4 regions of the Sphingobacterium sp. R2 genome follow, and region 1 is predicted to be linked to each of the others. Evidence: riboswitches for the same ligand, from Rfam matches in the RefSeq annotation. Region 1 holds a riboswitch; each other region holds the start of a gene.

The links. A riboswitch is a leader RNA that binds a small molecule or an ion and turns the genes downstream of it on or off. The one in region 1 is predicted to bind S-adenosylmethionine.
Region 2: another riboswitch for S-adenosylmethionine. It lies ahead of VXM68_RS18920 (O-acetylhomoserine aminocarboxypropyltransferase/cysteine synthase family protein); the one in region 1 lies ahead of metF (methylenetetrahydrofolate reductase [NAD(P)H]).
Region 3: another riboswitch for S-adenosylmethionine. It lies ahead of metE (5-methyltetrahydropteroyltriglutamate--homocysteine S-methyltransferase); the one in region 1 lies ahead of metF (methylenetetrahydrofolate reductase [NAD(P)H]).
Region 4: another riboswitch for S-adenosylmethionine. It lies ahead of VXM68_RS21820 (5-oxoprolinase); the one in region 1 lies ahead of metF (methylenetetrahydrofolate reductase [NAD(P)H]).

What each region holds. Positions count from the first base shown of each region.
Region 1 covers NZ_CP142884.1:838,648-846,158, forward strand. The annotation lists gene VXM68_RS03465 (DUF2723 domain-containing protein) at 1-2,080, opposite strand, end outside; gene metF (methylenetetrahydrofolate reductase [NAD(P)H]) at 2,320-3,276, opposite strand; SAM riboswitch class I at 3,349-3,451, opposite strand; gene VXM68_RS03475 (hypothetical protein) at 3,669-4,520, opposite strand; gene rimM (ribosome maturation factor RimM) at 4,626-5,150, opposite strand; gene VXM68_RS03485 (30S ribosomal protein S16) at 5,270-5,791, opposite strand; gene VXM68_RS03490 (UvrD-helicase domain-containing protein) at 6,155-7,511, shown strand, end outside.
Region 2 covers NZ_CP142884.1:4,509,625-4,517,135, reverse strand. The annotation lists gene VXM68_RS18935 (GH92 family glycosyl hydrolase) at 1-1,919, shown strand, start outside; gene VXM68_RS18930 (homoserine dehydrogenase) at 1,982-3,163, opposite strand; gene metX (homoserine O-acetyltransferase) at 3,202-4,245, opposite strand; gene VXM68_RS18920 (O-acetylhomoserine aminocarboxypropyltransferase/cysteine synthase family protein) at 4,278-5,588, opposite strand; SAM riboswitch class I at 5,851-5,963, opposite strand; gene VXM68_RS18915 (FUSC family membrane protein) at 6,144-7,511, opposite strand, start outside.
Region 3 covers NZ_CP142884.1:1,824,795-1,832,305, forward strand. The annotation lists gene VXM68_RS07545 (single-stranded DNA-binding protein) at 1-342, opposite strand, end outside; gene VXM68_RS07550 (hypothetical protein) at 517-882, shown strand; gene VXM68_RS07555 (helix-turn-helix domain-containing protein) at 914-1,504, opposite strand; gene VXM68_RS07560 (hypothetical protein) at 1,932-2,462, shown strand; gene metE (5-methyltetrahydropteroyltriglutamate--homocysteine S-methyltransferase) at 2,556-4,868, opposite strand; SAM riboswitch class I at 4,946-5,048, opposite strand; gene VXM68_RS07570 (response regulator transcription factor) at 5,235-5,924, opposite strand; gene VXM68_RS07575 (sensor histidine kinase KdpD) at 6,027-7,511, opposite strand, start outside.
Region 4 covers NZ_CP142884.1:5,216,410-5,223,920, reverse strand. The annotation lists gene VXM68_RS21850 (hypothetical protein) at 1-1,072, shown strand, start outside; gene VXM68_RS21845 (DKNYY domain-containing protein) at 1,074-2,039, opposite strand; gene VXM68_RS21840 (hypothetical protein) at 2,084-2,512, opposite strand; gene VXM68_RS21835 (hypothetical protein) at 2,530-2,862, opposite strand; gene VXM68_RS21830 (AraC family transcriptional regulator) at 2,999-3,877, opposite strand; gene VXM68_RS21825 (hypothetical protein) at 4,053-4,358, shown strand; gene VXM68_RS21820 (5-oxoprolinase) at 4,391-4,654, opposite strand; SAM-I-IV-variant riboswitch at 4,721-4,814, opposite strand; gene VXM68_RS21815 (DUF3050 domain-containing protein) at 5,024-5,794, shown strand; gene VXM68_RS21810 (3-hydroxyacyl-CoA dehydrogenase) at 5,944-6,840, opposite strand; gene VXM68_RS21805 (oleate hydratase) at 6,920-7,511, opposite strand, start outside.

The sequences.
Region 1 (7,511 bases):
CCACAAAGGGAATATAATCACGGACACCTTTTTTTGTCTTTTCTGCCGGAATTGTTACGGGGAGACCTGCTGCCCGATAAGTCGGCTGCTTGGCCTGTTGCATATACCAATCACCGGTAAGATAACTTAAGACGACCACGCGCACATCGGGACGCACACCTTCCACTTCCTGTAAGTACCACACCGGAAATGTATCATGATCGCCATAGGTAAATAGAATCGCATTTGGAGCACAGGCTTCAAGATAATTACGCGCCAAATCCCTTGCCAGCGATTTCTCCGATCGATCATGGTCGTCCCAGTTCTGATGAACCAAAATAATGGGGCCACCCAGCAACGCAAAGGATAAACCTGTCGCCAAAGCATAGTGTGTTCGTAAAAAGCGTTTGAAGAAACGAACCAATGCGATCAGCCCCAGTCCAATCCAGATTGCAAAGGCGTAGAAAGAGCCCACATAAGCATAATCCCGTTCGCGGGGTTGCATGGGCGTTTGATTGAGGTAAACAACAATCGCTATTCCCGTAAATACAAACAGCAGGGTTACGACCAAAGTATAAGGCTTGTTGTTTCGATACAACCATAGCGCACCAGCTATCCCCAAAAGCAGCGGCAGAAAGAAATAGGTATTTCGGCTCGGATCATGTTCTTGAGCTGGGGAAAGTTTATCTTGGCCCCCCAGGCGCCAATTGTCCAATGTTTTGATTCCTGACAGCCAATTCCCGTCATTATACGTTCCATACCCTTGCTTATCATTCTGTCTACCGACAAAATTCCATAAGAAATACCGGGTATACATATCGCCAAGCTGAAAATTGAAAAAGAACTTAAAATTATCGGAGAACGTTGGCTGTTGCCCTTCTTTCAAATTGAGGTAACTTCTATAATAGGCTTGATGGCTTCCATCTTGGCTATAGATACGCGGGAAAAAGGTTTCCTTATCAAATTGATATTTGTCTACCTGTGTGAAGGGAACATACGCCGATTGATCCTTCCGATAGCCTGTCTTACTCTTTACACCAACCACTTGCGAATCATAATACGGACCTTTGAGTAATGGTTCTCGAATATATTGTTCCCTGCTCAAATAGCCCAAAAACGAAAATACATTATCCGGTGCATTATTATTTAAGGATGGGTTTGCTTTTGCCCGGATCATGACCATGGTGTAGGAACTGTATCCAAATAAAACAAAACAAAAAACTAACAAAGCGGTGTTGAGCGTGTATTTGTGCTTTGTATGCGAATAATACAAACCGTAAACTATCGAGCCTAATAGTAATGCACATGAGAAGAAAATGCCGGAACCAAATCCCATTCCAAGTGAATTTACAAATACAAGGTCAACTTTAGCTGCCAGGCCAACCAACCATTGTATAATACCCCACAAAACAGCCCCCAGGATCAGTACACCTACGACAAAAGCTTTTAAGGTACCCTTTCCACTCACCTGAGTTGCTTTTCTGAAATAGACAACCATCGCTATCGCTGGGATAGCAAGAAGATTCAATAAATGAACGCCAATAGAAAGCCCCATAACAAAACCGATAAATACCAGCCAACGGTCACTACCTTCTTCATCAGCACGAGCTTCCCATTTTAGTATTCCCCAAAACACAACTGCTGTACACAAGGACGACATCGCATAAACTTCGGATTCTACAGCCGAATACCAAAATGAATCGCTAAAACTAAATGCCATTGCACCAACAATTCCTACTCCGAAAATCTGCAAGCTGTTGGATAAGGGTATGCATTTGTCTTCGCGGAGTATCTTCTTGGCAATTGCTGTTATGGTCCAAAATAAAAATGTAACCGTAAGCCCGCTGCAAATTGCCGATCCGATATTCATCCAATAGGCGATTTTACCGGCATTACCCAAAGCCAGGTTAGAAAATATATTTTGAATCAGAAGAAATAAGGGTGCCCCAGGTTGGTGTGCTACTTCCAGCTTGTAAGCACAGGCAATGAATTCACCACAATCCCACCAGCTTACCGTCTTTTCCACGGTAGCAATATATACACATGTGGCAATGAGTCCACAAGCAAAACCCAGTAGAGAATTTATTCTGTTGTACGTCATAAGGTCAATTGGTTTTTTATTAAATCCTTTATAGCACATTAATGTAAAAAGTTATCCTGATTTCAGGATGTTAATTAACACTATTTAACACAAGTACTTGACAATAAATACACTGTCGCTTCCACTCAATTAAAAGAATAAGTCATAAACACGACGACTGGGCTATAAGGTCAATTATAGAATATCTTAAAAATGAAAAAGGGAGCTTATCAGCTCCCTTTACCTGGTATTTTTATGAGTTAAGCTAGTTTTTGTACAATTTTCTTTGTTGGCCCCGGATTACTCATCGTATAGAAATGTAGAACCGGAGCGCCAAACTTGATCAGCTCCTGACATTGTTGTACCAACCACTCTTCTCCGACTTGTCTGACGTCGGCATTTGTTTTACATGCCGAAACAGCATCGCTCAGTTCTTCTGGAATATCCAGATGAAATATTCTTGGTAAGGTCACGAGTTGCTTTTTAGTTGTCAGTGGCTTTAATCCTGGAATAATAGGCACATGGATTCCATTATCTCTACATTTAGTAACAAATTCCTTATATTTTTCGACATTAAAAAACATTTGAGTTACTATAAATTCCGCCCCCATATCGACTTTTTGTTTCAGATATTTAAAGTCAGTATTAAAATTCGGTGATTCAAAGTGTTTTTCGGGGTAACCTGCAACACCGATACAAAAATCAGTTTTTTCTGAAGTGACAATATCCTCATGAAGATACTTTCCTTTATTCATATCAGTAACCTGTTGCAATAAGTCTGTTGCAAAAGCATGTCCACCATCCGTTGGAATAAAATCAGCATCGCCCTTACGTGCATCTCCGCGCAATACCAAGACATTATCTATGCCCAGGAAGTTCAAATCGATCAGTGCATTTTCGGTTTCCTCCTTAGTAAAACCACCACATATCAAATGGGGTACTGCATCAACTTTATATTTATTCATGATTGCTGCACATATCGCCACTGTCCCAGGACGTTTGCGATAGGAAACGCGTTCCAGTAATCCACTTGCATGCTCTTTATAGATATAATCTTCCCGGTGGTAAGTTACGTCGATAAAAGGAGGTTTAAACTCCATCAGTTCATCCATGGTTTTAAAAATACTTTGGATGCCCTGTCCTTTCGCCGGTGGCAATAGCTCAAAAGAAAACAATGTTTTTCCTTTGGCATTCTGGATATGATCGATAATCTTCATTAAAAAAACTGTTTTTTAGTTTGGTTGGCTTATATCGAAACGCACACGTCGAGGAATCGTTGATCTTCATGTAACTTATCTTTCCCACATGGAGTAGGGTAGAATTTAGCACCTTGAACAATACAGGTTGCTAAGGCTTCAACGGGTCTATTCCCTCGGCCTTTCTCTATAAGCATTGCTAATATCGTTTTAAAAAATCAAAAGACAAAAATATTTTTTCGAAAAGGCTTAAAAGGCAGCGAAAAGACCGCAATAAATACGGCTTCAGGTTTATTTCCAGGTAATAACAGGAATTTACGCTCCACCAAAACTTAAAGACCTAAAAAACAGATAAAATTAACGATCGAGGATCATTGACAGCCAACAGATTGACTACGCCACAACAGGATCGGCTAATGATGCGTTGCTAGGGAATTCCGTAGATTTTTGAGATAAAACGTGATTAATAGAAGTCCTGTTACATGGTATTCCTCTTTCGATCCATATTTAAAGCCATCAAATAAATAGCGATAAGCGATCAATGCATTTTGTTCATTGTAAAACAACGCTTTCCACGACTCGGGCACATCTTTCCACGCCTTCAGCACAATACCGTTCTCCGCATAAATAATTGGCGATTCAACACCATCCATTCGATAATCGTGATGTGTACCAGAACTCGATATATGTTGAAAGTAAGCGATAGAATAATCAACAAAATTCAATGCCCTCGCCTTGATCTCTTTTTCACTTTCTGTTCTTACGGGAGCATTCCGCCACAAGTTCACTTGACTGTCAAATTTGCTTGGCGTCTCGCGTATAGGGGTTTTATCTAAAGCAAAATTGAGATAAAGTCTTTCGGTAGTAGGCACACGCTCGGAGTTAAACTGTGAAAAATCACCTCTCAGCTGAATAAAATCTTGTTTTACCTTAACAATATCCAATCCGATGCTACCTTTTTTCTCGTCCGTCAACTCTAATCGGTCGCCGTTGAATCTATACTTCCCGAAGAGTAATATGTCATCGATGGCTAGGACAAATTGGTCTTTATCATGGAGGGAGAGAAAAGATCGGTATAGCATTGGGTCATTACCATAGACATCTGCCTCCACATTTTTGGAAGATTCGCTTTTTAATTTTTTATACTCCTCATTCGAATAACCAAATATCATTTGGTAATTGCCTTCAGGAAACGCCTTTTTCTTGCTAAAGAAAGTACAGGAAGATAACGAAAATGCGAATAGCAGCAGTAATAACGGTTTCAATATCAATGAATAATTATGGCCAACAATAATACACGGACCAAGATAAGAAATTACTGCAATAGTTATAGTATACCGCTATTCATTTGAATTAAGCTCGGGGATAGCTTATTCTTTATAGAGATCCACCAAGCCCTCTGGCAATTCAACTTCAATAATCTCCTCTTCGCCATCGATACCTAAGATCAAATCGTCCGAAAGCGGGAACATCAGCTCCTTGCCATCCATATCTACGGTAGCAACAAATTGTTGTGGAAATTCCTGAACATCTGTTATTCTCCCCAGTTCACCATGGTTTTCATCAATTACTAAAAAGCCGATTAAATCCGTATATCTAAAATCATCTGGATCACGCTCCGGCATTTTATCATTGGAAAGATATAGCTTTTTACGCACAAGTATTTGAGCCTTATCAATATGATCCACATCCTCGAATGTCACATAAGCGGTGCTGTTCTTTTGAAATTTGATGACGTCAACAAAATAAGGAACAAGCTTTTTGTTCACTTCCACGAAGACGACGTCCATATCCAAACTCTCGTATTCTTCGAACTCAAAAAATAGCTGTACTTCCCCTTTAAGCCCTCTTGTTTTGCTGATATAACCGATGTAAAAGCTTTGATCAATAGTCATATTTTCGTATTTGGCAATTAGATGTAAGACATGATAATGGCAAACTATTAGCCTATTGGCTGTTTCAAAAAAAGCCGGCTCAAGGTTGAGTCGGCTTTCTCGAATACTTTATGAAAGAATTAACCTTCAGTTTCTTCTGATGCAGGAGCTTCAGTCTCTTCAGCAGGAGTTTCTTCCGCTACAGGAGCATTTTTAGCAGCTACAGCAGCAGCTTTTTCTTCTTTTTTCTTAGCTTCAGCAGCTAAAGCAGCATTTTTAGCATCAGCTTTAGTTTGTGCTAAACCATCTTTTTTACCAGAGATTCTTGCATCATTAGCTTCAGTCCAAGCTGCAAATTTAGCTTCAGCAGCAGCTTCATCAAAAGCACCTTTTTTCACACCACCTTGCAAGTGTTTTTTGTAAAGAACACCTTTGTAAGAAAGGATAGCGCGAGCTGTGTCAGTCGGTTGAGCACCTTTATTCATCCAATCCAAAGCTTTTTCAAAATCCAAAACAATCGTTGCTGGATTAGTGTTTGGGTTGTAAGAACCAATACGTTCGATGAATTTACCGTCACGTGGAGCGCGAGAATCCGCTACGACTACGTGGTAAAAAGGACGTCCTTTTTTACCGTGTCTTTGCAATCTGATTTTAGTTGCCATTTTTTAATTTATTTTATGTATTCAACATATCCCCCGAGCTTCATACTAGAGGGGATGCAAAGATAGTTATTTTTTTCTAATCATAAACATGATTTTATAAAATTCACTGAAAATGACATCCTTAACATCTTGCCCCCCTTTTAAAACATACATCATTACACGAGCTCTGCCGTCAACACCAACGTAATTTGTACAGCTGTTAGCTTCGTCCAAAGGTAATCAACTCATCATATTACGTCACCATGTATATATCATAAACGATAATTTGGTTAATAAATTAGATTCAAATTACGTCTGTTTTTCTCAATTAAAATAATCTTCGCCATTTTTGCCAATTCACTTTTTACTTTCTACCTTCATTCTATGAAATCCGTTGCGCCATTAAAAATACTCAAAGCTTCTGCCGGTTCGGGGAAAACCTTTAGCTTAACTTTACACTATCTCACCCTCCTCCTATCCAACGAGAATAGCTACAAGGAAATTTTGGCGGTGACATTCACCAATAAGGCAACTGCCGAGATGAAGGAACGTATCCTAACGGTACTCCATGGCCTGGCAACAGGCCACCCTAGTCCTAAAATTGAAGATTTCAGAAAGTTATTACTGGCACAACAGCCAGGTTGGACGTCACACCTTGTGCAGGAGAAAGCTCACCGTGTTTATCGTCGTATCCTACATGATTATAGTCATTTTACGATAAGTACAATTGATGGTTTCTCCCAAAAGGTCATCCGTGCATTTACGTATGAACTCAATCTTGATGCAGCTTACAAGATTGAAATGAACGTCAATAAAGTGAAAAATGAGCTGACAGTCATGCTCAATCAATTACTGGATGAGCGACCCGATCTACTCGATTGGATTATAACTTATGCTGAAAAGAAGATAGCAAAAAATGAAAATTGGAACTACCGTCAGCAATTAATGAGCTTAGCGAGCCTTATTTTTTCTGAAAATTTCCAGGAATTTGATAGTTACATCAACTCGGCAAATCCCAAGGAGGTTTTTAATCTCCTCAATCAGGAGATTGAACAGAAGATAAGCGCATTTACCGAAGCGCTATCCATGACAATTGAAGCGTTTAGTGAGACATTCAAAAAATTCAACCTCACTGAAAATGACCTGAAGGGTAAATCGCGCAATAAAATAATCTCAGCCAGCAAAACCAGTAAAAAGACGGAAAAACTGAGCGCTTCTGAAATTGCCAAGATAATAGAAAAATACCTTCTGTTAATCGACAATGAAGATGCATTTACGGATAGTGATAAAAATATACGTCATGATCTTATGGCTGCATTTAACCCGATCTTGGCATCCTTCCAAAAGTTACACGACAACCTATCCGCTTACATTGCCTATCAAGCAGTACAGAATAACCTCTATTACCTGCGTTTACTCAAAGAAATGAGCGATTTACTGACACAGTGGCGACGCGATAATGGTGCCCAGTTAATTTCCGATTCTCAGATTCTGTTAAACAAGCTCGGAATTGATGAAAATAGCGACCCAACATTTATCTGGGAGAAAATCGGCAATCGCTTTAACTACTTTTTGTTTGACGAATTTCAGGATACTTCGCGCATTCAATGGAAAAACTATAGTCCATTACTGATCAATGCATTGGCAGATGCCAAAGGTACCGTCAGCGAACACCTGATTGTAGGTGATGTTAAACAAAGCATCTATCGCTGGCGAAATGGCGATTGGCGAATACTACTCC
Region 2 (7,511 bases), 1.7 Mb from region 1:
TCAAGTTGAAAGATTATAATGTACTTGCTGAGCTTACGGCAACGAAGCGTGTCGGTTTTCATCGGTATACTTTTCCAAAAACGGAAGAAGCCAATCTTATTTTCGATATTGGCCATGTGATGGGGGAAAGTGGCCCAGTCGTTGATGCTGAAGTGAATTATGACAAACAGCACGTCTGGGGGTATGTGGTTACCAACCCTGTATACGTACAAAAATATCAGCAGGGTGCTCACGTTAAGATGTTTTTCTTCGCGGAGATAAACAAACAGCCTAAATCTTTTGGAACATTTAGAGATTCCACGACTTTCGATCAACATAGTCGTATAAAGGGAAAAGGGGCTGGCTTGTTCCTGAAATTTGATACCCAGGTAGGGGAATCTATCGAAGTCAAGACCGGTTTGTCTTACACATCTGTGGAAAATGCGCAAATGAATTTGCTTAAAGAAGCAAAGGATATGTCGTTTGATGAGGCAAAGAAAAATGCCTTGCAAACCTGGAATAGTGAACTGGGAAGAATTTTGGTGGAAGGGGGCAAAGCGGACGACCGCGTTAAATTTTATACGGGATTGTATCATGCTTTACTTGGCCGTGGGCTTGCAAGCGATGTCAATGGCGCATACCCCAAAAATGACGGCTCGGTGGGGCAGATTGCCTTAAATAAGCAAGGGCAACCGATTCATCATCATTACAATACCGATGCGATCTGGGGTGCATTTTGGAATTTGACACAGTTGTGGTCCATTGCTTATCCGGACTATTACAACGACTGGATTCAGAGTCAATTGTTGGTCTATCGCGATGCCGGTTGGCTAGGAGACGGTATTGCCAACAGTAAATACGTTTCGGGTGTAGGGACTAATTTTACAGGTTTGGCAATTGCAGCGGCGTATAATGTGGGTATTCGTGACTATGATGTGAATCTTGCCTATGCTGCGGTGCGCAAAAATGAATTGGAAGGGAAAGACCGTCTGCCTGGAGCGGGGAAGTTAGATGTGGGCGTTTTTGTCCGTAAAGGGTATTCTCCGTATATAAAAGATGATAATGGCAGTCCCGAATTAATGACCAATGGATCTCCTTTTGGTGCTTCGCATACCTTGGAATATGCTTTTTCTGCCGGTGCAGCCGCACAATTTGCAAAATCATTGGGGCACCAAAAAGACTACATTAAATTTCAGGGATTATCCGATGGGTGGCGTAATCTGTACGATACCGCAACGAAGTTTATGCGACCAAGGGATAGTACTGGGCGATTTATTTCAAACTTTAACCCTTATGAACCATGGCGTGGATTTCAGGAGGGAAATGCTTGGCAGTATACCTTCTATGTTCCGCATGTCCCACAGGAATTGGTTAAACTGGTTGGAAAGGATCTGTTTAATCAGCGGTTGGATAGTATTTTTACGGTGTCGCAGAAGAATGTGTTTGGAGGTGGTACACAAATTGACGCTTTCGCAGGGATTGAAAGTCTTTATAATCATGGTAATCAACCGAACCTGCATATCTCTTGGCTATTCTATTTTTCTGGTAGACCTGATTTAAGTCAGAAATGGGTACGGGCAATTTGCAATGAGTTTTATGGTAATGATGCAATACACGGTTATGGCTACGGACAAGACGAAGACCAAGGACAGCTGGGAGCTTGGTATGTCTTATCCAGTATAGGGCTATTCGATGTACGAAGTCTCACCACCGAGAAGCCCGCACTTCAGATCGGCGCTCCACTTTTCGATCGGGTAACGATAGAATTGCCGGAGAAATTAAGAAAAAATAAATTTATCATTCAGGTGAAGAAAGAGCAGCCCAATAGTTATATTATTGATCAAGCTCGGTTGAATAATCGCTTGTGGAAAGGTTGGCAACTTCCTTTTGAACGTTTGGTGGAAGGTGGGATTTTAGATATCAAGTTGAAAGGTGACTAAATATTAGATAAAAAATAGCCCCATTCGGGGCTATTTTCAAGGTAGATTGGTTTGTTGATTGCCTACGCGATTTCAGCAATAAAATTGCCCTCTTGATCCAAATCGGCTTTGTGAGCTGCGATTTGTTGAAGATTAATATGTCCGATGACATATTTGAAATCTGGTGCGTAATATCGTTCTGTGATTTCACTGAAATTTAACTTTTCAATCAGTGTATCATCGGTGTATCTCAAATAAACCTTAATTAAATAATCTTGGCTATAATTTAAGGTGCTGGATTCTAAATGTTTTTTATACTCATAGCGGTATCCATAGCGAAGAGCCGCGATATCAGATAGCACAGCAGAACCTGTTGGGTGGCCACCTGCTCCTTTACCATAGAAAAATTGTTCGTCTGCAAAGGCCGCTTTCACCAATACTCCATTGTTCTCATTTTCTACATTATAGAGCATGCTGTCTTTGCCTACTAGGCGTGGTAATACATAAAGTACAACTTTGTTTCCGTCGATCTCTCTTGCCGTCGGTATCAATTTGATCTTGAGGTTCTTTTCTTTCGCAAAACGAATATCTTGCTGTCCCAATTTATCAATACCAATATTGAACACATCGTTTGGTTTGACATAGATACCGTACGCATGCGAAGCAACAATACATACTTTAAATTTGGGATCAAATCCACCGACATCCAAGGTTGGATCTGTTTCTGCAAATCCGAGTTCTTGCGCTTTCTTCAAAGCATCTGAATAGTGTTGGTTTTCGTTGAAAACTTTAGATAGGATATAGTTGGAAGATCCATTAAAAATGCCACTAACAGAGTGGAGCAATTCATTATCATAATACTCTTCTAAATTCCGGATAATAGGAATACTTCCACAAACAGCACCTTCATACAATAAGCTTGTACCATATTCATGCTGGATATCAACTAGCTCTTCCAAATGGCTCGCAATCATTTTTTTATTGGCAGAAACCACATTTTTTCCCGATTTCAGTGCGCGCACAGTTAGTTGGTATGCTGCTTCGGCATCATCAATCAGTTCGACAACAGTGTTAATCTCTGGATCACCTAAAATTGCCTCCGCATCAGTAGAAAACAACTCCGCTGGTAGGGAGCGTTTTTTATCACCGTTTTTAATGACAAATTTCTTGATCTCCAGATTAAGATTTTTGGTTTTGATAATATCATAAAGACCTTGGCCTACAACACCAAATCCAAACATCCCTATTGTTAATTTATTGCTCATATCTCTTCTTATATTCTCTTATTATTTTGTTCAATCTCTTATACTAATTCAGCAGCATACACTTTGTGCTCGCTCAGAAAGAGGCTAATAGTTTCTGTTAGTTTTGCTGTTTCGATCAAAAAGCCGTCATGACCATAGGTTGATTCAATCTCTTCGTAACGAGCATTGGGAATATGCTGTGCTATGAATTGTTGCTCTTGTGGAGGAAACAATAAATCTGTATTGACACTCAATACCAATGTTGGACAGCTAATGTTTGATAGTGCAGATTCAATAGACAATCTGCCGCGCCCCAAATTGTGGCTATCCATTGCTTTCGTCAGGAAATAATAGCTGTAAGCATTGTAGCGGCTTACTAATTTTTCCCCCTGATAATTTTGATAAGATGACGCTTTGTAGTCGCCGAGCTTATTCTGATCATTTTCGCTCTGTGTATTACTATAGGTTGTATAATTACGGTACGATAGCAATGCCATTGAACGTGCCACCTTTAGTCCCTTAGCTCCGCCATCAGGATGGTTTGCATAAAAGGTACGGTCGGTTGTAATGGCAAGGCGTTGGCTCTCATTGAATGCAATACCCCATGGTGAATGAACAGCATTTGTGCCAACGACGATTAAATGATCGATTGAGATCGTGTTGGAAGCTGCCCATTCCAATGCCTGCTGCCCCCCTAATGAGCTCCCGATAAGAACGTTGATACGCTTGATGTCCAGATGGTCAGCAAGAAACTGGTGTGCACTGGCCAAATCTTTTACCGTAAACTCCGGAAATGATAGGTAATAGGGCTGCCCAGTGGTCGGGTTAATAGACAATGGGTTGCTACTATTATAGGCCGACCCAATAACGTTGGCGCAGATGATAAAATAGTCGTTCGGATCAAATAAATCATCGGTTCCAAAAAGACCCGGCCACCAATCCAGGACGTTTGCATTGGCCGTTAGTGCATGACATACCCAGATCACATTGCTGCGATCTGGATTAAGTTGGCCAAACGTCTCATAACTGATTTGTAAATCAGTAAGCTCTCGTCCATTTTCAAATACAAAAGGCTCTGGGTGCAGATAAATATGCTTACTCATTTTACGTTTAAATTTTATAGCCGAAAGTCTAATTAGTTGATTTTATCAAAAGCTTGTTGTAAATCTGCTTTGATGTCATCAATATGTTCTATTCCGACTGACAGACGCAACAGTCCTTTAAACACACCCGCATTCGCTTGGTCGTCCTCACTCAATTGTTGGTGGGTCGTTGCAGCTGGATGAATAATCAGCGATTTAGTATCGCCTACGTTAGCTAAATGACTGATTAATTCTAAGCTGTCGATAAAGTCGTTGGCTTTCTGGGCTGCGTCGCCTTTTAGCTGGAAAGAAAGCACTGCGCCGTATCCATTTTTAAGATATTTTTGTGCATTTGAGAAACTCGGCGAGCTTTTTAATCCCGGATAATTTACCTTTTCTACCTGAGGATGGGCCTCAAGCCATCTAGCGATTTCCAACGCGTTGTCGACATGCCGTTGTACACGTAAAGACAATGTTTCAAGGCCTTGTAACAACAAGAATGAATTGAAAGGAGAGAGTGCTGGTCCAAAATCTCTTAATCCCTCTACACGCGCGCGGATTGCAAATTGTATATTACCAAATGAGCCATTTTCACCAAAAACATCTGAGAAGACCAATCCATGATAGCCATCGGACGGTTCGGAAAATTGGGGATACTTCCCATTTCCCCAGTTATAGTTACCTCCATCAACGATGACGCCACCAATGCTGGTTCCATGACCACCAATCCATTTCGTTGCCGATTCAACGACCACATTTGCGCCGTGCTCTAATGGTTTAAATAAATAACCCCCAGCTCCAAATGTATTGTCAACAATTAATGGCAAATCGTATTTTTTGGCTACAGCAGCGATTTTTTCAAAATCAGGAATATTGAAACTTGGGTTTCCGATTGTTTCAACATAGATAGCCTTAGTTTTATCGTCAATGAGCGCTTCTATTTTATCAGCTTCACCATCGGTCGCAAAACGCGCTTCAATACCTAGCCGTTTGAAGGAAACTTTGAATTGATTGAATGTGCCTCCATATAAGTTGGACCCTGCAACAAAATTGTCGCCGCTTTCAAGAATATTATTTAATGCAATAAACTGCGCTGCCTGACCAGATGCAACTGCGACTGCTGCAACACCACCTTCTAAAGCTGCAATCCGCTGTTCAAATACATCCGTAGTTGGATTCATAATCCGGGTATAAATGTTTCCAAACTGTTTTAACGCGAATAGATTGGCTCCATGTTCTGCATTTTCAAATACAAAAGATGTTGTTTGATATATAGGAACTGCTCTGGATCCTGTGGTAGGATCAGCGATCTGGCCAGCATGAACCTGTAGTGTTTCGAATTTTAAATTTTTGTTAGAAGACATAATATATTAGATTTTAAGGTTTCAAAAAAAGAATTTGTAAAGGTAAAAGAGAAGCATACACACCTACTTGGAAGGTCTGTCAATCGTTATCCAAGAAAAAGGAAATGATGTTTAACAAGCAGTGAAGTGTGTATGCATACGCATTCGCATCGATACTTTTTTACGATGTAGTACACTTTTGCTGTTCGCAAGGTTCAGTTGTATTGAACCTGAACCTGAATTTGTAATGGATTTCAGTAAGTTAATAAGCATTGTCTTATATCATTTATATGCTCCAAAACGGTATTGTTTTGGACAGGAATTGGCACCTTTTCAAGCAAATTGAAGGTTGCCAGTGGGTCATTGAGCCAGTCTCTCGCCACTTCTTTATAAATCAAGACCTACTGATTAAGGAAGGTGTTGATTAGAAATCTTCTTTCGAAGACGATACAAATATAAACTTCTTTTTTATCAATGCAAAAGAAATACGTTTTTTTTAGTTAAAAGGGAGCTACCTCCGCAGCTGGAATTACATATTTGTTATCCAATATCAATACATAAATACAGCGGTTTACCTTATGTTTTTTTTAAGGTGATATTTTCTGCAAGCTGATCTAAATCGGTTAAAAGGGGTTTTAAAGCATCAATTCTACTGTAGATATTGTGTTTTATGTCGTGATTAGATTCTCTACCTAACGATAGGGAGAGACCAGCCAAATGCGAATTGATGCGATAGGAGAGTGCTTGAAAATGATGGATATGAGACCAGTCTACCCACTTGTGTTCAGGTTCCTTCTTCATTTGATTGATCGCATCGGAAAATAGAGCCATGGCAGTCTGTGCCTTTTTTCGAGCGAGCCGAATGTCGAACGAACTTTGCAGATCGTCGGAAAGGCGTCTGTTGATAATTTGAAAATAATGATGGTTATACAATGCGACCTCTTTTGCTAAGTGGATTATGCTCGAGCTTTGGCGTACTGGTATCAAAAAATAGCCCGCTATTGCCAGCAGCGCACCAACTAAAGTAAAAATTATTCTACTGCCTAAAATGATATTAATATTTCCTTCAAATAAGTTTAATGCAATGACTATGCCCAGCGTAATAAAGATCACACTGACCATATAATTTGATCGGTTGAATAAGAAGAATCCAAATAACCCAGTAGCGGCAATGAGAAGAAGAGCAGGCAGAAAGTCAATGCAGACCAAACAGAGTATACCGACGGCAATTCCCGAAAATGTACCTAGTATGCGTTCTATATTACGTGTTTTAGTCATTGAAAATGCAGGTCTCGCAACGATGGCAATAGTGAGTAAGATCCAATAGGTATATTTAAAATCCAAAAAAGATATACCTATCAATGCACCTGTTCCGAAGAGAACCGCCATACGGAGTGCAAAACGGAAAAGTGGATTATGGAGATGGAGTCTGCTCTTGATATCATTTAAACTACGCAATGGACGGTTGATAAATTGCTGATACTCATTAGTGTCAATTTTGTTTTTGATTTCTTGATTCTGATAAAAAGCAACTTGAATCCGTTTGAGAACTTCAATAATAGCTTCAATATTGCGGATGATGGAAGCAAGAATACCATTTGCTTGCGCAGTCTGTTGTTCTTGGATTCCCTTTAGATCCGACAACAGTGCACTGATTTTACTGTGGTTGTCGTAAAGCTGCTCTGCATAGCGAAACCTTTTATTAGGCTGCGAAAAACTATCGATTTCCAAGGCCAGTAATTTTATACTACGACGAATTAGCGGAAGGCTGCCGGTATCCAGCAAATTTTTTCGAATGGCATCATAATCATGATCCAGTGCAATAATTAATTCGTGTAAATCAATTAATCCATACACTTGACTAAGCCAATAGTTGCTTTTGTGCCAGCGTTGGCTAATGATTTTTTCTTCCCTAAATAAGAGCGATCTGATTTGCTCTTGTTG
Region 3 (7,511 bases), 990 kb from region 1:
AGCATTGTTAGGGTCTGATAAAACCATGAAACTATCCACTTTAATTTCAGTGATATACTGCTTTACTCCTTCTGCATTCTCATAGTTACGATAGGTAAGCTTACCTTCAACCATCAGCTTCGTTCCGCGTTGGCATTTCTTTTCTATGGTTGTGTTTTGATTGCCCCACACCACAAGTGTATGCCACTGGACTTCTTCAACCCATTCTCCGGCTTTGTTCTTAAATAGATCATTGGTGGCGAGACGTAATATGGAATAATTTGTACCTGTGGAAGTTGTTTTGATGATCGGATCATTTCCAAGATGACCCACTAACTGTACTTTGTTACGTAATGTACTCATGTGTCTAATTTTTAAATGTTTTTAATAATTCTTATTTTAGTTGATGTTCATTGGCTTTTAACACCGAATGATCTAGAGCAAAGATGAGAAGGGAGAAAGATCTTATTCGTCTGTTTACCATTTGTATTCGACTGTAGTCGATTGTAACCGTTTGTTGTCGTTTAGTAATTTGCTATGAGTTCTGTTGAAAGAGCTTGCCTTGAATGTGGCAAGGGTATACGTGGCCGTTCTGACAAGCGATTTTGTGATGATGCTTGCCGGAACGCCTATAACAATAAATTAAATAGCGACCAGACCAATATGGTGCGCAATGTGAATAATATTCTGCGAAAAAACCGTCGTATTTTATTGGAAGCGTTGAGTGGGGAGGGTATGATCAAGATACAACGGGAAAAGTTAAAGCGGTTGGGATTTGATTTTAAGTTTCATACACATACTTTTTCCAATAACAAGGGACAGACCTATAACTTTATTTATGAAACAGGCTATCTGTTGCTGGAGAATGATTGGGTATTGATCGTTCAAAAGAAACCACTGTGATTTTAATCGCAACAGATTCCTTAGTATTGGTCTAGTTTGCAGAACTGAGTTTGGCCTTCCTTATTGCGATATAATTAAAAATAGTGAAGGTTAGAATCAATAGGTAATAGCATACTGGGATGAGTAAAAAGTAGGCGCTATTAAAGATATCGCTTAAAAAAGACGGTAACGAAATCTTAAAAAAATCTGCAATAATGATATAGCCTATGAAACTTCCGAGAAAAAATAGTCCAACAGCATGTGTTGTAATTATTCTTTTTAGGTGCTTACTGTATAAGGCGTCTCTGTTTTGTTTCGTATAGCCCATAATTGCAGGCACCAATAACCCCAATAATGGATTGACCAGAAAGGTAAGCGATGCTAAATATAAGGCTTTAATACTTCCTGTTTGATTGTTGTCGATACTGATTTGATTTACATTTGGCATAATGAGTTGTTCTAATGGTATTTCCAAAATTTGACTGATCTGTTTGAGACTAAATCCACTGATTTCTTCCGTGCCTTTTTCTATGCTTTGCACAGTTCTTAGCGATACACCTGCTCGATCAGCGAGTTCCTGCTGCGTTAGTCCCTTACGTTTTCTTGATAGTTTGATGAATTGATTAGCTGGCTGACTTTCCATGGTTCAAAGATGGGGAAATTGTCAGTGAATTTTAGTGAAATTGATGCGACAATAATATGCCAATATCGTTCTGAACAATATAACATGTTAATAATCAAAAGTTTTTGTAATTTGGTAAATATTTTGAATCTTTGCAATTCAACAGAATAATTAATAAAAACGGAAGAATATGTTTGCAATATTAAAAAATCCCGCTTCGTCCACAGAGAAGATTCTCGGGAATATTCTTCGGAATACGGCCCTTTCCTAATCTTCTTTCTTAATACGTTAAGTAACCTAGGTTGCTATTGGCTAAAACTTGGCCCTCTAAATGGTAGTCCACTTGTCCAATATGCTTAGCTTAAAGCTTAATTAAGGAGTTTTAAAATCCAGTACTTTCAAAGTTATTGTGAAAGCTGGATGTGAATGTTATGTTTTAGAAAATTTTATGAATTCAGTCAATAAATATGTCCTTCAGGCACTGGATAACTATCCGATATATTTGGAGGAGACAATAGAGTCCTTATCTTATGCGCTATCCTATGATGAGTCCAATACAATGGCGCTTTGTTTGATGGGAAGAGTTCATGCCGAACAGTTGTTTGATTATGAGCAGGCAAAAAGGTATTTCCAGGAAGCCTTGGCGCATAATGTGCGGGCAGTGGAAGTTTATCCTTATTTCATTCAGACATTGATTGATATGGGAGAATATGAAGCTGCAAAAAAAACGATTAAATTCGCTTTGACACTTCCGGGGATGCCTCTGGCAGGGATCTGGCTAAAGAAAGCACTTCTATTTGAAAAATTAAGAAAATACAAAAAGGCGTTGAAGGCGTTAAAAATCGCGAAACTTGAAAATGTTGATCTTGATTTTTCGTCAAGCCTGAAGTCGATTGAGGAGCGGATTAGAGGAAAGCAGGAAATTAGTAAAGGTAGTGGGAAGATTAGGAAGAAAGAAAGTAATCCTGATCATAAGTAGGCCCTTGATCTGGCTACAATTTTTAGATTAATATGCGAAAAAAAAAGCCCTAGGTGAGATTTCACCTAGGGCTTAATCAATAGCGTTTAGGAATTATTCTGCTCTTAAGATTTTGGCAGCTTCCACCATAGATTCTAAAGCTGCTTTGGTTTCTGGCCAAGCACGGGTCTTCAATCCGCAGTCAGGATTAACCCAAAGTTGTTCTGCCGGAACTACTGCTTTTGCTTTACGCAATAGATCTACCATCTCGTCTTTGCTGGGCACACGTGGAGAGTGAATATCATAAACACCCGGACCAATATCATTTGGATATTTAAAGTCGCCAGCGAAAGCATTCAATAATTTCATTTGAGAACGTGAAGTCTCGATCGTGATAACATCAGCATCCATTGCAGCGATATCTTCGATTACATTATTGAATTCTGAATAACACATGTGTGTGTGAATTTGTGTATCGTTTTCTACATTTGAAGAAGAAACACGGAAAGCACGTACTGCCCAGTTTAAGTAATCTTTCTGATCAGCCTTACGTAAAGGTAATCCTTCACGGATAGCTGGTTCATCAATTTGAATAATTTTGATACCTGCTTTTTCCAAAGCTTGTACTTCATCCAGGATAGCCAAAGCAATTTGGTAAGTTGTTGTTGAACGCGGTTGATCGTTACGTACGAAAGACCATTGTAAGATGGTAACCGGACCAGTCAACATACCTTTCACCGGACGGTTTGTCAACGATTGTGCGTAAGATGACCAACGTACAGTCATGTCCTTTGGACGGTAAACGTCACCATAGATAATCGGAGGTTTAACACAACGAGAACCGTAAGACTGAACCCAACCGTTTTGTGTGAAAGCGTAGCCAGCTAGTTGTTCACCGAAGTATTCAACCATGTCATTACGCTCAAATTCGCCGTGTACTAATACGTCGATATCCAATTGCTCTTGAAGACGGATGGTGTTTTCCGTTTCTTCTGCGATTGCTTTATCGTATTCCTCTTGAGTAATAGCACCTTTTTTCAAATCTGCTCTCCATTTACGAACATCTTTTGTTTGTGGAAAAGAACCTATCGTTGTGGTAGGGAATGCCGGCAAGTTAAATTTCGCTTGTTGCGCTGCTTTACGGTCTGCAAATGATGAAGTACGTTTTGCATCGTCATCAGTGATATTGCTTGTACGTGTCTTAACTTCAGGTTTGTGAATTAATGGAGAAGTGCGGCGGCTCTCAGCAGCAGCTTTGTTCGCTTCAAAACGTTTCGCTGTTTCCGCATCAACTTCGCCTTCTGCCAGTACAGCTAAGTCTTTCACTTCAGCTAATTTTTGTTTGGCAAAAGCTAACCAATTCTTTACTTCAGCAGGTAATGATTGTTCATTATGCTCATTATCTAGGTCAAAAGGAACATGCAACAATGATGAAGAAGGAGCCACCCAAACGCGGTCTTTTCCTAATGCATCAACAGCCTGTTTGATTTTAACCAATGATTTTTCGTAATCATTTTTCCAGATGTTACGACCTTCAACAATACCTAAAGATAATGTTAATGAAGCTGGAACTTTAGCTAGTACCGTATCCAATTGGTTTTCACCACGTACCAGATCCAAATGTAAAGCATGGACAGGTAAGTTAACTGCGATATCTTCGTTGTCTTTTAAAGCTTCGAAGTAAGTCGTTGCGATTAATTTGATATTTTTTGCTGCTGCAGCTAATTTTTCGAAAGTAGGTTGATATAAAGCTTTTACTTTAGCATCTAAATCCAAAGCTAAGAAAGGCTCGTCAATCTGGACATATTGTGCACCAGCATCAGCTAGTTTAGCCAATATTTCCTCGTATACAGGAACAAGTTTATCCAATAAATCGATACGGTCGAAGCCAGTTTCTTTTTCTTTACCGATCAATAGGTAAGTGATCGGACCGAGTAAAACTGGTTTAGTATCAATGCCCAAGGATTTTGCTTCGTTGTATTCGTTTAAGAATTTTTCAGAAGTCAATTTAAATTCTTGATCTTTTGTAAATTCTGGTACCATGTAATGGTAGTTGGTATCTAACCACTTGGTCATTTCCATTGCAGTCACGTCGATTCCTTCCTGTTGGAAACCACGAGCCATAGCGAAATATAGATCTAAACTGTAATTGTTGTCTACTTTATTCAATAAAGAATGGTAACGGGCAGGAATTGCACCAACCGTAAGGGTTAAATCCAATACTTGATCGTAAAAGGAGAAATCATTGGAAGGGATCAAATCTATTCCAGCATCTTTTTGTGTTTTCCAATTGCCTTCACGTATTTTTTTTGCGGTATCCAATAATTCCTCAACAGAAGATTTTTTAGCCCAATAGGCCTCATTGGCTTTTTTCAATTCGCGGAACGCGCCCACACGAGGGTAACCTAAATTGTTAGTCAATAACATAATGAATGTTTTTAATATTTTTTTTCAACTATATTTCTTGCTAGAGAGAGAAGGACACACTAGAATTTGGTGACTTCGGCTTATCATTCCCATATACAATGGGTAGAATTTAGCACCTTGTCAAGGGACAGGTTGCTAAGGCTTCATCGGGTCTATTCCCTCTGCCTTTCTCTATAAGCGATGCTAAGGTAACGTAATTATTTTAAAAATGCAAATTTTTTAGAAAAGTGTATTTATTTTTTATATTCTACTAAGAATAAAATTGTTTTTTTCTCTTCTTTTCATCGAATTATTACTTTATTTCATAATTCTATACACTATAGACAAAAAAAATGGGAATGATCCTATTACTCCTTCCCTCTGTTTTTAGCTTACCAAAAGTTTGTAACCTTTTCCATGTACATTTACAATCTCCACTTTACTATCCTCTTTCAAATATTTTCGAAGTTTACTGAGAAAGACATCCATACTTCTACCCGTAAAATAGTTGTCATCATGCCATATTTTTAATAAAGCCTCCTCTCTTGTCAATACATCATTTTTCTTTAGGCAGAGCAGGCGTAATAGTTCAGCCTCTTTAGTCGATAGTTTTTGCATCTGCCCTTTATAGGAAATCTGCTGGCTTGTATAATCAAAGAAATAATCGCCAATTTCAAATTTGTCTGCAACGATCTCTTCCTCTTTATCACGAACACTGCGTTTAAGCAGAGCATTGATGCGAAGTAACAATTCCTCAACGCGAAACGGCTTGGTGATATAATCATCTCCTCCAAGTTCAAAAGCTTCAGTTTTATCTTCCATCATACCTTTTGCTGTGGCAAAGATTATAGGAACAGTATTGTTCGTTTTTCTGATTTCACGCCCAACCGAGAAGCCGTCTTTTTTAGGCATCATCACATCGAAGATGCAGAGGTCGTAGTTATTTTTCTTGAATTGGGATATTGCTTCATCACCATCTGTACATAGTGTGACGTCAAATTTTCCCTTTAATTCGAGATAGTCTTTTAAAAGATCCCCTAAATTAGGATCGTCTTCTGCTAATAATATCTTTTGCATAATGAATACTTTAAATTTTAACGAATTCCCTTGATGCTGATAAATCAGCTTCCTCTACCTTTAAAATTCTTTTACAGAGGAAATATACAAAAAAGGAACCTTTTATTTTTTTGTAGGCAATATTACCTCAAAGGTCGTGCCCTTATCTTTTTCGCTTTTAACCGTAATTTTTCCATTCAGTCTCCTCAGAATATCTTGTACATAACTTAGACCGAGACCAAATCCTTTTACATTGTGGACATTCCCCGTAGGTATGCGGTAAAACTGGTCAAAAATCTTTTGAAGGTGATCTCGGCTCATACCGATACCATTGTCAGCTATAGTGACCACAATACTATCACCGACGTTTTTTGATTGTATATTCACATGTAGATCACCTTTGTTGTATTTAATTGCATTATCCAATAGGTTATAAAATACGTTTGAGAAATGCAGTTCGTCGCCAACGACGATATCTTTAGTGGCTGCCAGATCAATAGTAAATTTTCCGCCAATATTCTGCATTCTGAGCTGCATACTGTCTGTAACCGCAGAAACAAGATCGTTAATATGAACATCTACCTGATCTAATTTTAAGGTTTCTTTTTCTAGTCGAGCTAAATCAAGTACACGTTCAATGTGATTTCCTAATCTAACATTCTCGTCGTAAATGATATTGGCCAATTTTTGAACGCGTTTATGGTCGGCATTGATATCGGGGTCCTTAAGCGATTCACTAGCAATCATGATAGTCGCAACTGGCGTCTTAAACTCATGTGTCATGTTGTTGATAAAATCTGTTTTCATCTCCGAAACTTTCTTTTGTCTAAAGATGATAATCAACGTGTATGCAAAACACCCTACTAATAAAAAAAGTAGTGCAAGCATAGGCAAAAGGAGATAACCCATGTTATCTGCAATAATCGCCTTTTTGTCTGGAAAATAAATCGTTAATTTTCCCGGCGCAGCACCAATGTCGCCTTTAAAGAGAGCAGTGGAGTACCGTGTTGTATTTGAAGGATTCTTTAATGCCGCTTCGTTAAGGATATTATTAAGTAAAATATTGTTTGTGCTCCATATTTCGATATTAAATGGCGCTCTGATGTCGCGTTGAGCCAATTCCTCCTTGATAAGCTCTTGAACGATGATAATATTTAACCTATCTTTCAATGGGCGTTTAGCCAATTCCATTCCAATAGCGACATCTTCGATATAGTCAGCCTTTTTGCCCCCCAACATGGCAACAGAATCGTAAACGTTAAACCCCGACCAGGAGTTCTTTTTATTAAGCACATCCAGTCTTTTTTCTAAATCAGCGATCGTTTTTGTAAGTTTTGCATCCTCTCTTGGGGGTAAGGTGGCTACCCTGAATTTGGTTTGCTGATCAACCAGGCCATCCAGTAAGGGAATAACAAAGCGCGTACTATCATCTTTTCCGCTCACCTGATCATCTACCTTTGATGCGTTGAGCATGATAAAGGCTTGTACGAGATTGTCATCGGTAAGCTCATTTGAAACAGAAAATTTGATGTATTTCTGGTACTCTGGTCTTTTAATATATGTCTCGTAAAATGAATTTTTTATTTCAATAACATTAGGATATAACGC
Region 4 (7,511 bases), 980 kb from region 1:
GACCCGGAAAATACAGGTGTTCGTGGATTGTGACGATAAAGAAAAACGGTCGGAATATTTTAAAAAACTCTTTGAATGGCAGGATCTCGTATTCCGTGCCGCTAATATGGTCATCACCCACCAATATGTGCAGGAAAATCTGAAAGACCTGATTTATTTGCAAGATGATGTTAAAATTAAACTGGCCGATCAGGCAAAGGATCCGGAAGGTGTATTGAATACTTCACGCATGAACACTACTTACCGCGTGCTATCTAATTATTTTAAGGGTCGAATTCCTACGGATATTCTATCACAGATAAATACGGTTTTAATCAAATATTTTCAGGCAGATCGTCTCTCCTATTGGAAGGGCGAAAAATCACTTCGTAATTACAAAAAGGATATGCCCATTCCCTTTCCTGGTAGGCAAATTAATTTGAGTAAAGATGAGAATACTAGAGATTTTAAATTCACATTATTCAAAATACCGTTTCGAACCTACCTCGGTAAAGACCGGTCGGATAAGCGGGTTCTTCTTCAGCGCGCATTGGTTGGGCAAATCAAAGTCTGCAGCAGCGCAATCAAAATTGTTAAAGGCAAGATCTTTCTGCTGTTGGCCCTCGAGCTCCCAAAGAAAATCCAAGAATTGAAAGATAACATTATCGCCGAAGCGTCGCTTTCAATCGAACATCCCATAGCAGTGACCATCGGAAAGGAGTCCTTTCAGATCGGTAATAAAGAAGAGTTTACTTACCGACGTATGGCCATCCAAGCCGCGCGGCATCGCTTGCAAAAAGCTGCAGCATTTGATAAAGGTGGGCGTGGTCGTAAGCGGAAAATGAAAAGCTTGGAACACTATAACGAAAAGGAGAAAAATTATGTAGACACCAAACTCCATCTCTATAGCCGCCGGTTAATTGAACTTTGTGTGAAAGCACAGGCAGGCACCCTCTTGTTGGTCAACCAATCCAATAAGGAGGAAATTGCCAAAGGCGATAAATTCTTACTGCGAAACTGGAGCTACTACGGTCTTATCGAAAAAATTAAATACAAAGCTAAAATGGTCGGGATCAACATTATCATCGAATAGATCAATCCAATTTTTTCCCTTTATAAAACTTGCTCCATGCATCCCCGGCATAGCCGTTATCCAAATATTCAAAGGTTGAAGCACTCGCTCCTTTCAACTCCTGGCCGCGATAGAAGACCGTCCAGGAGTCTTTTGCATACCCTCCCCCAAGTGCTTTAAAGGTGGATGCCGAAGCGCCGTTAACTTTTATTCCCTGATAATAGACTGCCCAGGGGTCTACGGCATAGCCATTTCCGATTGATTTGAAAGAGTTGGGGCTGCCGCCCTCGACTTTAATTCCACGGTAAAAAAGATTCCAGGCGTCTTTGGCATAGCCATCATCAAGGTATTCAAACGTTGAAGCAGAAGCCCCTTCCACTTTCTGATTTTTATAAAAAACAGACCAATTGTCCTTGGAATATTGACCACCAAGAGGCTGTGTGGTAGGACCAGCAAATCTCTCGTTCTTTTCGCCCCTATAATAGCTGTTCCAATGATCTTTCGCATACCCCCGACCGAGATTTTCAAAGCTCGAAGCGTTTGCCCCATTAATTTCCTTGCCTAAATAGTAGACTTTCCACGTATCTTTGCTGTAACCATTTCCCAGTGTCTTAAAGGTGGAAGTTGTTGCGTCCAACAATGGCTTGCCATAAAAATAAACTCTCCAAGCATCACTAGCATAACCGTCGCAAAGAAATTGGAAAGTAGATGGGCTGGCATCAGTTAGAATTGACCCCCGAAAATAGACTTTCCAGGTGTCTTTTGCATAACCATCACCTAAAAACTGAAAAGAACCGGCATTGGCATTGACAATTTCTTTACCACGATAGTAAATACGACCGCCAATTTTGGCATAGCCGTCTCCCAACTGGTCTTGATGGATATAGGCACTGCTATTTTCGTATTTGCTATTATCAACATAGACATCGCTGGCAGAGCCAAGCAGAAGAAGGGCGAGCATGGTTTTGAAGGAAATAGCTAGTATCATATCGCGTTTGGACTAAAATAGAAGAATTCTTGTTTGTGTACGTGTTAATGAGACCGCAATATAAGGTAAAAGTTTAGTTGTCGATTGATTTTTTGCAGATAATACGCAGTGTTTTTTCCTGCGTTCTTTGGTATTTCTTTGCCTATTCTTTGGTACTTCTTCGCTCCTGCTAGGAGATTGGCTTGGCATTGGTTTGCTCTTTCTCTGCTTATTCCTTGCTGTTTCTTTGCCGTTTCTCTGCTGTTTCTTTGCCGTTTCTCTGCTGTTTCTCTGCTGTTTCTTTGCCGTTTCTCTGCTGTTTGATTGGTGTTTTTTAGCTGTTTCTCTGCTAAAATGGTAACTAAATAGCAACCAGTCGGCAAAGAATAGGCAAACAAGGGGGCTAGTAAGCCCCTAGGATACCTTAAGCGAATACGACCAATCACCCTAGAGAAGGCAAATGCGATCGCAAAAATGCGGTCTATGGGATACAAGGTTGAATAGGTAACACTTATTTTGTTTGCTGCAAATGTATTTCAGGAAAGGAGTAGGTTGAATCCTGTATGGTGGTAAAAAGAGAATAATCGGTGTAATCCGGAACGGCTATCCTTAGAAGATAGCTCCCCTTTTTTAACACCTTGATCTTAAATTCGCCATTGCTATTCCTAACGGTATCCCGACCTAATAAGGCCAAGGGCTCCCTTTCCGTATTGGATACAAAGGTTTCAATTATGAAATAACCAACCGGATTGTACTGGTGGTCAACTAAACGGCCAGTAATACGGTATGCGGGGTTAGTAAGTAGCCCATAAAGTGAACAACAGAATAGTAGTGCTTTTAGCATATTTTTTCAAGTGTGATGCTCGATAACATAAACGTATCCAGCTGATGAATCTTAAAACGGTGACCGTCATCTGATGAATGCAACGACGATCTATGCAAAGATAGCCCCGCTTTGTCAATGGATAGCTATCACAAGTTTATGAAAAACTATCATTTTGCATTTTCTGCTTATAGGCGTAAGGAGATATGCCCGTTAGTTTTTTAAAAAATCTGGAAAGATTATTAGGATCGCTGAAATGAAGTTCAACGGCAATTTGGGCGATAGACTGCTCGTCCAGGAGAAGCCGCTGTTTGATTTCTTGAACTTTTCGGCGTTGGATTAGGTGGATTGGACTGTGGCCCGTATAAGCTTTAATTTGACGATTCAGCTCATTGCGATGTATTTTCAGTAAGTCCGCGTATTGATTGCAGTTCAGGTTGGAGTTGACATGCTCTTCCATGAGCATTTTAAATCGCGTCAGCAAATTATTGTTCGAGCCTTCATTGGCTATATGGTGAAATGCGCGAAATAGCCGATCCAGCCGCAGTAAAATACTGGCAAGGAATGCGCGAATCATATTGGGACTGTCGGATCGAAATGTTCCGATCTCAAAAACAATTTCGGAAAGCAGGATTTTAAATACCTCGAAATCATGAGTTGCTGCGACAATATAGGGCGAAAATGAATAGTTGTAAAAATAGGGTAGTTTATATACAAGTGTCTTATCCTGAAAGAACGATTCCAAAAACTCAGGTTTGAAGATTAAATGGAATCCTTTGACGCTATTTTTATCAAATTCATATTGCTTGATCTGATTGGGAAAAGCGAATAAAATGGTTCCTGGGCATAGATCAATACGTTTTTCATTGGTATATGCCACCCCGCTTCCCTGTTCAAAAAACATGATCTCAAAAAAGTTGATGGTGTGTGGTTCGGCTTCAAAAATCAGGTCGGTATTGTCCTCAAACCGATGGGCATCCATCGCTAAGGGAAAGCCGTATTTACTGTTTTCAAAATCAAAATATCGCATACTCATGTATTCAACTAAATTGCAACCGTTTAAGCGCTCAGGCTGCGGTGATAAAGATAACAGTTTTTATGAAATTGTCGACCCCGACGAAAAAGCGATTATCCTGTCAAATCTTTGTCAATACGTACGGTAAAACTCGGAATATTTGGTCAAGTCGTATTTCTTTTGTATATTGCTGGTTATGAGTTTTAAAGAAAAATTAGAGAACTGGCGCACGTCAATCAATCGCGCCGGTAGTGGTGAGGAATTGTATATTTTGCTTTTGAACTACAAAAAGTTTATCAATAAAAATTGGATGGACGATTTTGGCGATCCGGGCAACTGGAAATCGGAATTAAATCAGGTCATCAGCAAAGTAAGAACGAAAGTGGATGTGGCAGAAATTCAAAATTGCGACGATCTCTCGTCCTACAAAGACGACGCTCGGCAAACAGCCCATTCGCTCAATCATACATTAAGATATCATCACTCATTGACGAAAGAGTAGGCTAGGCCTACTCTTTTTTTGTTTATAGGGCATTACTGTAAAGGAATCAGGACATTCTGTTCCAAGCGTACAGGTACCTGCTTCACCGAGGTGAAACCGTCTTCCTTGGAAATAATATTAGAAAGATCAAGTCCCCTTTTTGAAAACGTACTGATCAAAGCTGTCCTGAAGGTAGCTTTCGATGATCCCCAGCCTTGTCCTAAAATGGTGTCGTTGTTGAGCTGGATCAGTTCATCTGTGGAGTAATAACTGAATTTTTCCAGTAAATGTTGGTAAAGATTTGTTGTAGTAGCCATACAATTTAAAAATTTAAAGGATTAAACCATAAACTGTATCCAGATCTTATTGGGAAAATAATCGTTCTGCGACGTTTATTTTGGTCGAAACCCGTATTAATTTACCACCGCGGTGCCTCCACTCGGTTGGTATTGCATCATGCAATTCTGAATACTCTACAAATATAGTAGATTATTTTTTATAATGAAATTTTTTTTTGTTTTTAAGGTTAAATGGGCGTTAGCTACAGAAATAGGGAGGTCAAAGCGAGGCGGGGTGTTGGCTGTGATTTGGTTATAAAGCGGTTAGCTGGATGGGAAATTTATCATGTTACTGTAATCTCATCGAAAATACTTTAAAAAGCAGAGATAACACAATACTTTTGCGCCATGAATAGAATTGCGGAAATTAACGAATACATTGCTGCTGAACGCGAAGTATTATTGCAACACCCTTTATACCGTAAAGTCAAAACGATCAAAAATTTACGTTCTTTTACCGAAGGGCATGTGTATGCTGTATGGGATTTTATGTCTTTATTAAAAGCTTTACAGATCAAATTAACCTGTACCACACTTCCATGGTTCGCCAGTGAACATCCTTCAACGCGCTATTTGATTAATGAAATTGTATTGGCAGAAGAGTCGGATGAATATATCGATGGACGTCGATTAAGCCATTTTGAGATGTATCTCGACGCCATGTCTGCTATGGGGGCCGATCTCCATTTGATCAATAAATTTATTGCCAATGCCAAAAAATCGGATAATATATTCGATGTTATAGCAATGACAACATTGGATAAGCGAATCAAAGATTTTCTGAATTTTACATTTGAAGTGATTGCCGAGGGCGAGGTGCATAAAATTGCGGCGGTGTTTACCTTTGGACGTGAAGACCTCATCCCCGGAATGTTTACGTCTATTTTAGAAGAAATTAAAGCGAATTTCCCCACAGCCAATTTAGACAGTTTTATTTATTATTTTCAGCGGCATATTGATTTAGATGGTGACGAACACGGTCCATTGGCGATGCAGATGATTACAGATCTTGCGAAGGACGATGAGGTTAAATGGACGGAAATGAAGGAAATTAGTAAAGTTGCGCTGCAAAAAAGAATTCAACTGTGGAATGCAATTGAAGATTCCTTATATGGATAATACGCTAAGCAGATGTTGGAGAAATGCCTTTCAAATCAGCATTTGAAAGGCATTTCTGTATACTGTATAACAAGTCTTATTTATCCGTTATCTTGCAATATCATGCACGAGCTGTTTATTGAAGTCGCGTTCTTTCGAAAGCCAGTCGATTACTTCAAAAAGTCTGGCGATTGATAGGCTGGATTGGGATAGGTATAAAACCCTTCCCCGGTAGCGACGCCTAATTTGTTCTTGTCTATAAAATGTTCTTTGAGATAGGCTACAGTTTTTATCTTTATGGGATCATTGGTTGCCTCGGCACTCATTTTGTTAATATTATAGGCTGTTGTGATGCCAACGATATCGAGTATGCCAAAGGGGCCTGTTGGCGCTCCCGTGGCAACCATCCAAGTCTTGTCGATCGTTTGGGCATCGGCTACTTCGTTGACCAAAAGATCCGTTGCTGCCGAAAGTAATGGGACAAGTAAGGAGTTTACAATATAGCCAGGCTGCTCCTTATGCAGCGGTAGGGCAACCATGCCAATGGATTTTGCAAAGTTTACAACCTGCTCAAATACCGTTTTGTCTGTACCCGGATGGCCCATAATTTCTGCTGTATTGTGCTTCCAGATTTCATTGGCAAAATGTAGCGCCAGGAACTTCTCTGGACGGCCAGTTTCTTGGGCAAACTGACTTGGTAGTAGGGTGGAGGAGTTTGTCGCAAAAATGGTTTTCTCTGGAGCGACTTTCGCTAACTCCTGATAGAAACCAATTTTAATGGCAGGGTTTTCGGGAACAGCTTCGATCAGAAAATCTGCGTTTGCTACTGCCGAAGCAAGGTTTGAATCGTAACTGAGTCTGTCGAAGGTTGAAGCCAGTTGTTCCTGACTGGCATGAAGATCTTTCTCAAATGCCTGCGCCATAAGATCAAATTTAGCTTTTGCTTTTTCAAGTACCTCATCGTTGATGTCATATACGGTAACATCATAGCCATGAAAAGCAGTTTGGAAAGCGATCTGATAACCTAAAACACCGCTTCCTGCAATTGTTATATTTTTAAAGTCCATCTTATTATTATTATTATTATTATTATTATTATTATTATTATTATTTAAAATCATTGCTGTTCTTTTCTGATTTTTATCCTTATCCTTTGATTCCCTTTAACCAATCTTTGAATTTGCTGATCTGCTCTGTGAGAAAGGATTCATGCTCTTCCTCGTCCGCGGAACCAAGTGGCAGGATATGTTCAAAGTAAGTTCCTTTAAATAGTTTACGCAGTAAACCTTCTCCTATAAACGGTTTGTCGTCATTTAACGTTTTGGCTGCTTTTAAGAGATGACGGATGTCGTATTGAAGGGGATTGATATCTGGAACCTGTTTATTTAAGTTTAAAAGTTCATATACGGCAATCCGAGCTGTGCGTACTGAGCTTTCCATGGTAAAAACCACATCGTTATTAGTTTCGACAAACTGACCGACCAAGCCAAGATTTTTGCAGCCCTCAGGGACAACTCTTGGACGGTCACCCTTTGCTCTAGGCATAAACATAGACGTAATGTAAGGCATAAACGCCGTACGTACAATGGTATTTGTGATAACATTCTCCAGTTGATCAATGATGCCTAGATGGTGGCATAACTCGGCTAGAATTTCATCTCCGGTACATTCGGGCATGGGCTTTTTGATGTAATTTCCTTCTTTATCCATAAATAAGGCATATACCCATAAGACAAGA